DNA from 4 places in the Xenorhabdus sp. KJ12.1 genome. Region 3 is predicted to be linked to each of the others. Evidence: predicted binding sites of a transcription regulator. Region 3 holds the regulator's gene; each other region holds the start of a gene.
What was found. The regulator CRP, encoded in region 3, controls carbon source genes, mostly activating them, when cyclic AMP is high. The targets are predictions, from matches to a motif close to ATGTGANNNNNNTCACAT.

Region 1 (3,217 bases), on a different contig from region 3:
CAGTCAGAACGAGTTCATCTTCAGCATCGAGCTGGTAGCCGTGGTGAGTGTTATCCAGCAGAAATTGAGTGACAGATAAATCACGTGGGCCAAATGCTTCTGGCAGATAATCGGCCAGTGTCAGGCGTGGGCGATCAGGTAAACAGATTTCCAGCTGTGTTCCGCTGTTTAATTCATTCATAAACTGTCGGCAGTGACCACAGGGAGAGTAATTAATGGTGATGGATACCAGTTTCTTCTCGCCACGTAACCAGGCATGAGTGATGGCTGATTGTTCGGCATGAACAGTTTGCTGCAATGCAACACCTGTAAATTCCATATTTGCGCCAAAATAGAGGTTGCCGCTCTCTCCCCGTGCGATAGCACCAACATGAAAGTTTGAGATAGGGGAAATGGCACAGGCCGCAGCGAGTGGTAGCAGGGCCAGTGCCAGTGCATGATCATCAAGGCCACAGGTCTGCTTAATTGACTCCACCTGCTCTGCTGTCAGCATAGCTGGAAAATCGTCATTACCAATATAGGGCAATAACGCCTTTTGCAATTCAGGCGTGATTTCTGACCAGATAGCATGAAAACGAGCTTGCATAAAATAATCTCCAAATTAATTAAAGGTTATTCTAGGATGAGTGCTCAGGTTTGTAATGTGATGCATGCCATATAATTCATGAAATTTCTGTAACAAAAATATTATTTTAGTAACTTATGTCAAATTTTTACTATCTGAACGAGTTTTCTGATGATTATTACTAGCTAAACAGGTGTAGTAGCACAGGAAACAAAAACGGTGCCACCAGCGAAGTAATAACTCCGCAAGTCATCAGTGCCAGTGAACTATATGCCCCTTCCACATGATCTATTTCTGCACATCGGGCTGTCCCGACGGCATGGGAAGCTGTCCCCATTGCCAGACCTCTGGAGGCTTTAGTTTTAATCTTCAATACATTAAACAGATTGTGACCAAAAATGGCACCCAGAATACCGACAGCAATTACACAGGCAGCACTGATTGCCGGAATACCACCAATGGAATGAGCCACAGCCATAGCGATAGGCGTTGTGACTGATTTCGGTAATATTGAAGCCGCGATTTCAGGTGTGGCTCCTGCCCATAAAGCGATAGCTGTGCCGGTTATCATTGCAGTGATACTGCCGATAAAACAGATACTGATGAGAGATTTCCACTGAGCCCGGATTTGGTGGAGTTGTTCGTACAGCGGAAAGGCCAGAGCAACAACGGCAGGTTGTAATAAATCATTCAATATTTCGCTACCGGCAAAATAGTGCTGATAAGGCGTGTGAGTTAACAACAGCAGAGGAATAATAACCGCCATTGATATCAATAATGGATTGAAAATAGGGAATTTGAGTCGAACGGCTAATTTTTTGGCAACATAAAAGACAGACAGAGTTAATGGGAGTGACCACCAGATATGGCTTAGCATTTTTTGTTTCCTTCCTGTTGTGAAAGCTCTGTTTGTGATGGTTTATTTTGTAGAGGTTTTTCTTGTGATCGTTGATCTTCCTGGTGGGTGCCAATAATGCTCCGTTCGCGATGGATATAGTGAGAACTGTAAGCGACGGTAATCATGACAATAACGGTACTGATAATGCAGGAAAGGGCAATCGGAACTATCTGTTGGCTGAGTTGTGGATAATATTGCATGACACCAACCCCGATAGGTAAAAAGAGCAGAGTCATATTTTTCATCAATAAATTACAGCCCGGTTTTACCCAATGAGCGGGGATAATCTGGAGTGACAGTAAACAGAACAGAAAAAGTAAGCCAATGATGCTGCCGGGAAGAGAGAAGGGGAGGTGTGCTGAGGTGAAGTTTCCGACAATGAGGCATAAATAGAGCAATGAAAATGCGCGCAGATATTGCCAGCCGAGCAGCAACACGTTCAGGAAAGACATAGCATATAATTCCTCAATATAAAGAGGGTTATCATACGACTAATATTGTAAATGTGCTACACGTCACATAAAAAATGCGGGCTTAAAAAACCCGCATTTTTACTTTTATTGTGTATTTTTCGCCAGATTATGCGGGTAATTATTTAACCTGCATACCCGGTTGGGCACCGCTATCCGGGCTTAACAGGAAAATTTCTTTTCCGCCGGGACCTGCTGCCATCACCATACCTTCTGAAATACCAAAACGCATTTTACGCGGGGCAAGGTTAGCAACCATAACCGTCAGGCGATTTTCCAGTGCTTTCGGATCTGGATACGCTGAGCGAATACCAGAGAAGACCTGACGAGTTTCACCGCCAAGGTCTAGAACTAATCTCAGCAGCTTATCTGAACCATCAACAAAATCAGCCTGTTTAATTAATGCGATACGCATATCAACTTTGGCGAAGTCATCAAATGTGATGGTATCCTGAATAGGATCATCAGCCAGAGGGCCTGTCACGGTTTTTTGTGGCTTAATACTTTCTGTGGAATCCGCCACCATAGCTTCAACTTTAGCCATTTCGATACGGTTAAACAGTGCCTTAAATGGTGAAACATTATGGCTCAGCAGTGGCTGTGAAATTCCATCCCAAGTCAGTTCAGTATTCAGGAATGCTTCTGCACGTTCAGTCAGTCCCGGAAGAATTGGTTTCAGGTAAGTCATCAGGACGCGGAACAGGTTGATGCCCATTGAGCAGACAGCCTGAAGATCGGCGTCGCGGCCTTCTTGTTTCGCGATAACCCACGGTGCCTGTTCATCAACATAACGGTTGGCGAGATCTGCCAGCGCCATGATTTCACGTATCGCCTTACCAAATTCGCGATTAGTGAAATCTTCTTCAATTCCCTGTGCCGCATCGACAAATTTTTGATACAAAGCAGGATCAGCAAGCCTATCTGCCAGTTTGCCACCAAAACGTTTATTGATGAAACCGGCGTTACGCGAAGCTAAATTAACAACTTTGTTTACGATGTCACTGTTAACGCGCTGAACGAAATCTTCCAGATTCAGATCGATATCATCGATACGGGAAGAGAGTTTTGCAGCGTAGTAATAACGCAGGCAATCTGCATCCAGATGTTTAAGATACGTTTCCGCCTTGATGAAAGTTCCGCGGGATTTCGACATTTTTGTGCCGTTGACAGTAATGTAACCGTGAACAAACACATTAGTTGGCTTACGGTAATTACTGCCTTCCAGCATAGCAGGCCAGAACAGACTGTGGAAATAGACGATATCTTTACCGATAAAGTGGTACA
Region 2 (3,217 bases), on a different contig from region 3:
ATCAGGGGTATAAACATCAAACACACCCTGATTGTGAGTTTTACGGTATTCAGTAAAAATTTGTTTCAGTTTCGGATCCAGCTCCCGATCATATGCCTTGCAGGAACCTTCAACCATTTTGATCCCGCCGAATGGGATAATGGCACGTTTCAGAGGCGCTTCAGTTTGCAGGCCAACAATTTGTTCCAGAGTTTTTTCAATATAACCAGCATCATGGGAGGTTATTGTAGACGCAACGTTAGTATCAAAATCAACCGGCGCATGAGTGCGGTTTTCAATTTTGATACCTTCCATGACTTTTTCCCACAAAATATCTGTCGCTTTTGTGGCACTCGCAAGGAATGATTCATCACCTTCATACGGAGTATAGTTTTTCTGAATAAAGTCACGAACATTGACTTCATTCTGCCAGTTACCCTCGTTAAAGCCTTGCCATGCTACGGAGAATTTTTCATTTAACTCGGACATGATATTTTTACCTTTTAACAGTAGAACTTGTAAAAAATTGGGTGTGGAAGCAAATGAAGATCAGCGGCTGCCACGTAAATAAATGAACCAGTAAGTTAACCCAACCAATATCGAACCGCCGATGATGTTACCCATCGTTACAGGGATCAGATTATCAGTAATGAAATTTGAAATTGTCAGTTGGGGAAATTGCTCTGGTGTTGCTCCGACTTTTTCCCAAAACTCAGTTGGAGCGAATTCTTTAATAATAATCCCGAAAGGAATTAAAAACATGTTAGCAATGCTGTGTTCAAAGCCGCTGGCAACGAACATACCAATTGGCAGAATTAATGCAGATAATTTATCAATAAGGCTGCGGCCTGCGTAGCTCATCCAGACGGCAAGGCATACCATCAGGTTAGCCAGAATGCCTAAGCACAAAGCCTCGACAAAAGTATGGTGCATTTTGTGGTCAGCGACCTGTAATACATTCAGCCCCCAGAAACCATTGGCAACGGCATATTGGCCTGACAGCCACATCAAGGTGACAAAGAACAGGGCACCGATCAGATTACCGATATAAACGTGCAGCCAGTTTTTGAACATTTGTGACCAGGTAATACGGCCGGTTGCTTTCGAAACAATAGTTAACACTGTGGAAGTGAAGAGGTCTACACCAAATACGACGACCAGCATCAGCCCTAAAGAGAAACATACTCCACCGGTTAATTTTGCTAAGCCATAGGGAATAGAAGAAGTTCCTGTTGTAGCCGTAATATAAAAAACAAATGCAATGGAAATAAATACACCAGCCATAATTGCTGATAAATAAGTCACTGCTGGATTTTTGTTGACTTTATAGACACCACTATCATCAGCAATTTGTGCCATTACAGCAGGTGGAAATAGGTTAAAAGTGTCGTCAGTTTTCATACTAACACTCTCTTTATCTTAGGTTAATTATAGCACGTAATGATAGTAACAAACGGACACTGACATGAATTTGATATGGATCATATTAAATTGAAAGTTCAGTGATATATGACTAGCTAAATAACGTTTTTCGATTCTAACAAATTGATTTTTAAATTAAAAATATTTTTTAAAATTTATAAAAAAATTTTATATAAGGAATTTGGTGTGAAATAGACGAAAGGTAAAATAACAGGTTAAATTGTCATTTATTTGTTATTTTAAATAAAATTCAATTTAACCTGATTTTTACTTTTGTTAATTAATAAGCATTAATTTAACAGTTTATATATTTCAGATTATTTACACCAAAAAGTGCGTTTAGCTTTTTGTAGTTTTTCATAAGCATTTAATAATGCCTGATGAGCTGGTAATGCTTTTAATTCTGAATCGACAGACCACAGCCCGTGGAAACAATTTTTACCAGTTAGAGCTGAAGAGGCGGCATCAACTGTATCCTGGCCATACATTTTGACAAATGCCTGATAATACTGGCTTGGGTTACGATCTTCTTCCTGGGTTAATAGCAGCAATGTATGTAGGCAGCGATAATAATTTGCTCTTTCGGCGGTGAAGACAGAAGAGTTGAAATCTTGTGTCCACTCAACCCAGATCAGAGCTTGCTCCAGATCATTACCAACCAGCGCCAGCATAGATTTCAGTTCACCAATTCTTAAATTGCTCCAGCCATTGTCTTTACCTGAGGCGATCCCTAACAATTCGCGAACACGGGTAAAATCATCCAGCCCTTCTTCGTCTATCTGCTCAAGAAACGCCAGATACTCTTCAGGCTGCCACTGGCTATCCGGTAAGGCCAGAATGGTATCACGCAGGTGAGTTCCCATCGTATTATTAGCAATGTGCAAATCTTCAACCGGATAAATATCTGACATCCCCGGTACCAGAATACGGCAGGCATAAACACCAAGATGCTCATAGTCAGCAATATAGACTTCGGCACTCAGAGTATTGAAAATGCCCATCAGGGTTGCAAATTCTTCTTCGGTTGTACCACTGAAATTCCAGTCGGCAAATTCGTAATCAGCATCCTGTTTGAACAGATCCCAGCTGATTGCTCCGCTTGAGTCAATGAAATGGGTTTCAAGGTTAGTGTGCTCAGAAACTTCTTCATCATCAAAAGTAGGTGCTGTGAAGACATCCAGATCTTTCAGGCTGCGGCCCTGTAAAAGCTCAGTGACGGTACGCTCCAGTGCAACGCCAAATTCAGGGTGAGCACCAAAAGAAGCAAAACAGGTACCGTTATTCGGGTTAAACAGAACAACGCAGATAACCGGGAACTGACCGTCCAGAGAAGCATCGTAGCAATAAAGCGGGAAGCCTTCTTCCTGTAATTTATTGACTGATGCTACAACGCCGGGATAGCGATCCATGATAGTCTGCGGAATTTCAGGCAGGCTAATGCATTCTGCGATGATGCGGTTTTTCACATAACGTTCGAATACCTCGGACAGCCCCTGAACACGGGCTTCATTCTTGGTATTACCGGCTGACATGCCATTTGAAACATACAGGTTCCCAACAATATTCATTGGGATATAGACAGTTTCATTATCAGACTGACGGGTAAAAGGCAGGGCACAGATCCCACGTTCTTCATTACCGGACTGTAAATCAACCAGCTGGCTGGCATAAAGTTCATTATCCGGGTTGTAAAAACGGTGCAGATGTTCGTCCAGAATACCTGCTGGCAGGGAATCATCTTCCGGTAAAGGGAACCACTTTTCGTTCGGGTAATGAACAAAATCGCCCTGAGCTACGGCTTCACCAAGATAAAAAT
Region 3 (3,217 bases):
ATGCTGGAAAAAGCATTTTCTGATTATGGCGAAACAGGCACAGGCCGCTGGCGGAAGTACCTGCATACGTATGATGAAGCTGTTCCCTACAATCAGGTACCGGGTACGTTTACCCCGTGGGAGCCACTACCATCAAACACCGATATGCTATTTTATGAAGGATTACACGGTGGTGTTGTCACTCCACAGCATAATGTCGCAAGCCATGTGGATCTGCTGATTGGTGTTGTTCCCATCGTTAACCTTGAGTGGATACAGAAGCTCATTCGTGATACCAGCGAACGCGGACATTCAAGGGAAGCTGTGATGGATTCTGTGGTACGTTCAATGGACGATTATATCCGCTATATTACGCCCCAGTTTTCCCGCACTCACATCAATTTCCAGCGTGTTCCTACAGTCGATACCTCCAACCCATTCTCTGCCAAGGCAATTCCCTCCTTAGACGAAAGCTTTATCGTTATTCGTTTCCGCGGTTTAAGCCAAATCGATTTTCCTTATTTACTGGCAATGCTCCAAGGTTCGTTTATTTCCAGTATAAATACTATCGTTGTTCCGGGTGGTAAAATGGGGCTGGCAATGGAGTTAATTATGGCGCCGTTAGTTCAGCAATTACTTGAAGGCAAAAAAATATCCTAAATATTGCCCGCTATTTATTTATCGATAATGCAGGTAACAAAAAATAATGTTACCTGTGATAAAACATCAATTATTCACTCATTTATAAATGAAAATGTAGTAAATCAGGCTTTTCAAATAGAATTCTGGCTATTTGTTAACTGGTTTTATATGCTGAAGCGATACAGGAGGAGACATAATCCTTTTCCTGTGTTACAAACAGTGCTACACGTGAAACGGGCAAGTTTTATGGGCTCGGAGCAATGCATCGACATGCTGATACCCTGAGATTTCCATATAAAATTCCTGCTTGTCAGTTTTTCAGCAAGTTAATATGTTAATCTATTGACTTTATAAAGCCAGCCTGATGAGAAACGATCTGTTTCTCTGACCATAAAGGCGGAAATAACAACAGAGGATAAAGCGAATGGTTCTCGGCAAGCCACAAACAGACCCTACTCTTGAATGGTTTTTGTCACACTGCCATATTCACAAATATCCATCCAAGAGCACGCTTATTCATCAAGGTGAGAAGGCAGAAACGCTTTACTATATTGTTAAAGGTTCAGTTGCTGTTCTAATAAAAGATGAAGAAGGTAAAGAGATGATCCTCTCTTATTTAAATCAGGGGGATTTTATTGGTGAACTTGGATTGTTTGAAGAAGGGCAAGAGCGTACAGCATGGGTGCGAGCTAAAAGCGCCTGTGAAGTGGCTGAAATTTCCTATAAGAAATTTCGCCAGTTAATTCAGGTTAATCCTGATATTTTAATGCGTTTATCTGCTCAAATGGCAAGCCGCTTACAAACAACGTCAGAAAAAGTAGGAAACCTTGCATTTTTGGATGTTACAGGCCGCATTGCCCAAACATTGCTGAATCTGGCTAAACAGCCTGATGCAATGACTCATCCTGACGGTATGCAAATCAAAATTACACGTCAGGAAATCGGGCAAATTGTCGGTTGCTCCCGTGAAACAGTCGGTCGCATTCTGAAAATGCTGGAAGATCAAAACCTGATCTCTGCGCACGGCAAAACTATTGTCGTTTACGGAACACGTTAGTTCCTGAAATCGCGCTTGAATTAGGCCAGTGCATCCCATCGCGCACTGGCTTTTTGTTTTTCATCACTCAGCTCCCTTCATTCCCCTGCTAAGAAATGAAACCCGCAGACGCATAAATAAATTAAGCGCCATAACCTGATTATGGGTATTACACAAAAGCTGATATGAAAAATAGCCGAAAGAGGAATTAAATAGTTTTCGTTAGTATTTCAGAAAATTATTCAGTAAGTCATGCCCCTGTTCACTCAGAATGCTTTCCGGATGAAACTGCACGCCTTCTAGAGGTAAAGTACGGTGACGTATTCCCATTATTTCATCCACATTACCATCATGTTGACTCCATGCGGTGACTTCAAAAGAAGCCGGTAATGTTTCTGCCGCAACAACTAAAGAGTGGTAGCGGGTTACTGTCAGCGGTCGGTTCAATCCTTTGAATACACCCTGCTGATTATGGTGAATTAAGCTGGTTTTACCATGCATGACTTCACGAGCTTTAACAACACTCGCACCAAAGGCTTGTCCAATCGCCTGATGCCCGAGACACACGCCCAGAATCGGCAATTTCCCGGCAAAATGAGAGATAGCCTCCAGTGAGATCCCAGCGTCATCCGGCGTACAGGGCCCCGGAGAGATCACCAAATGGGTCGGTGCCAGCTCTTCGATATCTTCAAGCTGTAGCTCATTATTACGTTTAACTAAAACACGCGTCCCTAACTCACAAAAGTATTGATATAAATTGAATGTAAAAGAGTCGTAGTTATCTATTATTAATAGCATAGGATCACATCCTACTGATTTTTATAGTTTTATATATTGCTTTGCCCTATTGGGCACTGTGCGTTATGTATTACGGTAAAATCAGGTAAATCAACGTCAACGATAGCAGGACACTCATCATACCACATAAGCTACTTTAAAATAGGGTCGGCGACCAGCGGAGTGAACCATGATTGCAGGAGTGATGAAAAAGAATTGAGGGAGAGACGGTATTTTTAAAGGCCTGACACTTCGGAAAAGTGTAATAACAGGCAAATACCGCCGATGTTCTAATTTACAGATAAAAAACGCGGTTTTCCCATCAGAGTTACTGAGAAACCACCTTAGCAGAGAGGATCATTATTGGTTTAACCGGAACATTCTGATAAGGACCAACATTTTCTGTTTTGACCTGAGAAATCTTGTCAACCACATCCATCCCCTTTACGACTTTACCAAAAACAGCATAACCAAAATCACGCTGACCATGGTCAAGGAAGGCATTATCCGCCACATTGATAAAAAACTGGCTGGTTGCACTATCTTTATCTGCGGTACGTGCCATTGCTATCGTGCCACGCAGGTTACGCAACCCATTATCAGCTTCATTTTTGATAGGGGCTTTGGTTGCTTTCTGCTTCATATCTTTTGTAAAGCCGCCTCCCTGAACCATAAAGCCGGGGATGACACGATGGAAAATAGTGTTGTTATAAAACCCCTCATCCACATACTCAATGAAGTTCTTTGTGGTGATTGGTGCTTTATCGCCATTCAGCTCAAGCT
Region 4 (3,217 bases), on a different contig from region 3:
TGGTAAAATCCGGGCAAACCCATGACTCGGCGTGTCCTGAGGCCCAAACCACGGCCAACAGATGGGGATACCACCACGGATGGCTGTTCCTGCACGGAATTTTGTATTATTGCTTAACCATAATACTGGCTTTTCACCACTGGGCTGCCACGCCATAAGGTGCGCACCCTGAATACTGATTGCGCTGCGGACTTTCGGGTGACTAATCACAATTAATGGAAATCCATCAATATCCCGTTGACTGATATGAGGAGATATCTGCTTTACAATTGGCAAAGAGAAAATTTTATCAAGCATCATCATGACCTTATATAAACTTGTATTGATGGTTAATGAAGGCAAGAATAGCTTATTGTGAAAGAGTGGTAAAATAAAAGCCACCGTAAAAGGTGGCTTATTGAACAATGATTATACCTGTTATCTTTCAGGTTGAGATTTTGTTGTCTGCAACCTGAAATTTATAAGGTAGACAGGTTCAGTTATTTAGAAATGTGTGCGACCAGATCCAGAACTTTGTTTGAGTAACCTGTTTCGTTGTCATACCAAGAAACCAGTTTTACAAAGTTATCGTTCAGTGCGATACCTGCTTTTGCGTCGAAGACAGAAGTCAGTTTTTCGCCGTTGAAATCGGTGGATACAACGTCATCTTCAGTGTAACCCAGAATGCCTTTCAACTCGCCTTCAGCAGCTTCTTTGATTGCTTCACAGATTTCTTTATAAGTTGCTGGTTTTTCCAGACGGGCAGTCAGGTCAACAACAGAAACGTTAGGAGTAGGTACACGGAAAGACATACCAGTCAGTTTGCCGTTCAGTTCAGGAATAACTTTACCTACTGCTTTTGCAGCACCGGTAGAAGATGGGATGATGTTTTGTGCCGCACCACGGCCACCACGCCAGTCTTTTGCAGAAGGGCCATCAACAGTTTTCTGAGTAGCTGTTGTTGCGTGAACAGTTGTCATCAAACCTTCAACGATGCCAAATTTATCGTTGATAACTTTAGCCAGTGGAGCAAGGCAGTTAGTTGTGCAAGATGCGTTGGAAACGATGTCTTGACCTGCGTAAGCGCTGTGGTTAACACCCATAACGAACATTGGGGTATCGTCTTTTGAAGGACCAGTCAGGACAACTTTTTTCGCGCCGGCAGCGATGTGTTTACGCGCAGTTTCGTCAGTCAGGAAAATGCCGGTTGCTTCAGCAACAACATCAACACCTACCTCGTTCCATTTCAGGTTAGCTGGGTCTCTTTCAGATGTAACGCGGATGGTTTTGCCGTTAACAACCAGATGACCGTCTTTAACTTCAACTGTACCTTTGAAGCGGCCATGGGTTGAGTCGTATTTCAGCATGTAAGCCATGTAATCTGCATCTAACAGGTCATTGATTGCAACGATTTCAATGTCAGAACGCTCTTGTGCAGCACGGAAAACAATACGGCCAATACGACCAAAACCGTTAATACCTACTTTGATAGTCATAGTATTCCACCAGCTATTTTTTAGTGAATTAAAAGTTGTTTCTAAAGTTACCAAAATCTTGCCAGTCGTCAAGCGGAATCGTGTCAACAATTGAAAAAGATCAATTTAAAAACCACTATCTGGATATCCGTTGTACAACTGTAACAATCTTTACGCTCACCATTATCGGGGTATAAGGAGATATTTAAAGTTACCATTAATGAGATATGTGAGATTTATCACAATTAGTAAAGTAAATCATCATGTTGAATGGGTTAAAATGCGATTTAACAGTTTAATATTTGCTTTTTGTTGTTTTCGGTACCTTTTGTTGAAAATACTGGCCTTAAAAGGTGGTTATCATGGCTAAAGATATCTCTTCTCCTCTTGAGCAGCTCAGTGAAATGCAGCGTTATGTGACGCAAGAAGCAGGTACAGAGCCGCCATTTTCAGGAAAACTGTTGCACAACAAAAAAAGTGGTATTTATCATTGCCTGTGCTGTTCTCAGCCACTATTTGTTTCCGACACAAAATTTGATTCCGGATGTGGGTGGCCAAGTTTTTATCAGCCGATTAATGATAAATCCATTAATTATATTGATGATTATTCTTATGGTATGCATCGGATCGAGGTGCGTTGCAGCCATTGTCAGGCACATTTGGGGCATGTTTTTCCTGATGGCCCTAAACCTACAGGAGAGCGTTTTTGCATTAATTCGGCTGCGTTACGCTTCATTGATGAAGACTCAGGAGAAGAAACCGCCGGTTAATATGATAAGTGGCGACGTTTTTTGACCAAATATGATGCGAATTGGCAAGTGATATAGAATCGATTCAGCCAGAGATGTTAGTATATAGTTTTAAGGAAATAATAGCCTTAAGGAAATACCGATGAATGTAGATGATTTACTTTCTGCCATGACACCTGAGATTTACCAGCGACTGGTTCAGGCTGTCGAATTAGGGAAATGGCAGGATGGTGTTCCATTAACACCAGAGCAAAAAGAGCATAGCCTGCAAATGGTCATGCTTTGGCAAGCCAGACATAATCACGATCCGGAACATATGACGATTGGCACCGATGGCCAAATTGCCGTAAAAAGTAAACAAGAACTGAAAGCAATGTTTCAGTCAGAGATGGTTGCCAGATTGAAGCCGCAATCAGAAGAATGAGCCAGTAGATTAAATCGGTAGCCTCGTTCTCCCTATTGATTGAGAATAAAGAACGAGGCTAATCTGATTTAGGATATGTAGTTATAGTGGTCAGCGGTTTAAAAATATTTTTATGCTTGGTACGTTAAAAAAGGGCAGCTATCTCCTTCAATGAAATAAATTTGGCACCTTTAGCTGCCATTTCCTCAATAGCCTGCTGGCTGTCATCCGCGTGAATATTAACCCCCCGGCAGCCTTCCGTAATAACGTAAGTTTCATACCCGTGTGCTAAGGCATCTAATACGGTGAATTTTACGCAGTAATCGGTAGCGATACCAAGAATAAGCAGGCGATTGATATGTTGCTCTGATAGCCAGCCATGTAATCGGGTTGCATTTTTACGATCGTTATCGAAAAATGCGCTGTAACTGTCTATCTGTGGATTTTCACCTTTACGGAAAATCTCCTGGATAGCAGCTTGGTTTAAGGCTGGATGGAAAGCTGCGCCTGATTGCCCCTGTACACAATGTACAGGCCACCATATTTGAGGGATACCGTTTAGCACACCTAATTCACCAACTGGCTGGCCTGAATTTACTGCAAAACTCATA

Region 1: AACS92_RS18550 (CidA/LrgA family protein) is a predicted target of CRP. The motif match lies at 1,967-1,984, and genes of this name have one in related genera.
Region 2: focA (formate transporter FocA) is a predicted target of CRP. The motif match lies at 1,449-1,466, and genes of this name have one in related genera.
Region 4: msrB (peptide-methionine (R)-S-oxide reductase MsrB) is a predicted target of CRP. The motif match lies at 1,682-1,699, and genes of this name have one in related genera.

What each region holds. Positions count from the first base shown of each region.
Region 1 is NZ_CAWNQH010000105.1:172,175-175,391, forward strand. It holds gene cdd (cytidine deaminase) at 1-586, opposite strand, end outside; gene AACS92_RS18545 (CidB/LrgB family autolysis modulator) at 747-1,442, opposite strand; gene AACS92_RS18550 (CidA/LrgA family protein) at 1,436-1,915, opposite strand; gene metG (methionine--tRNA ligase) at 2,055-3,217, opposite strand, start outside.
Region 2 is NZ_CAWNQH010000060.1:51,464-54,680, forward strand. It holds gene pflB (formate C-acetyltransferase) at 1-468, opposite strand, end outside; gene focA (formate transporter FocA) at 529-1,380, opposite strand; gene ycaO (30S ribosomal protein S12 methylthiotransferase accessory factor YcaO) at 1,719-3,217, opposite strand, start outside.
Region 3 is NZ_CAWNQH010000116.1:44,821-48,037, forward strand. It holds gene AACS92_RS19165 (phosphoribulokinase) at 1-639, shown strand, start outside; gene crp (cAMP-activated global transcriptional regulator CRP) at 1,046-1,678, shown strand; gene AACS92_RS19175 (aminodeoxychorismate synthase component II) at 1,880-2,455, opposite strand; gene ppiA (peptidylprolyl isomerase A) at 2,763-3,217, opposite strand, start outside.
Region 4 is NZ_CAWNQH010000001.1:28,926-32,142, reverse strand. It holds gene AACS92_RS00160 (D-hexose-6-phosphate mutarotase) at 1-297, opposite strand, end outside; gene gapA (glyceraldehyde-3-phosphate dehydrogenase) at 480-1,475, opposite strand; gene msrB (peptide-methionine (R)-S-oxide reductase MsrB) at 1,817-2,224, shown strand; gene AACS92_RS00145 (YeaC family protein) at 2,346-2,627, shown strand; gene pncA (bifunctional nicotinamidase/pyrazinamidase) at 2,752-3,217, opposite strand, start outside.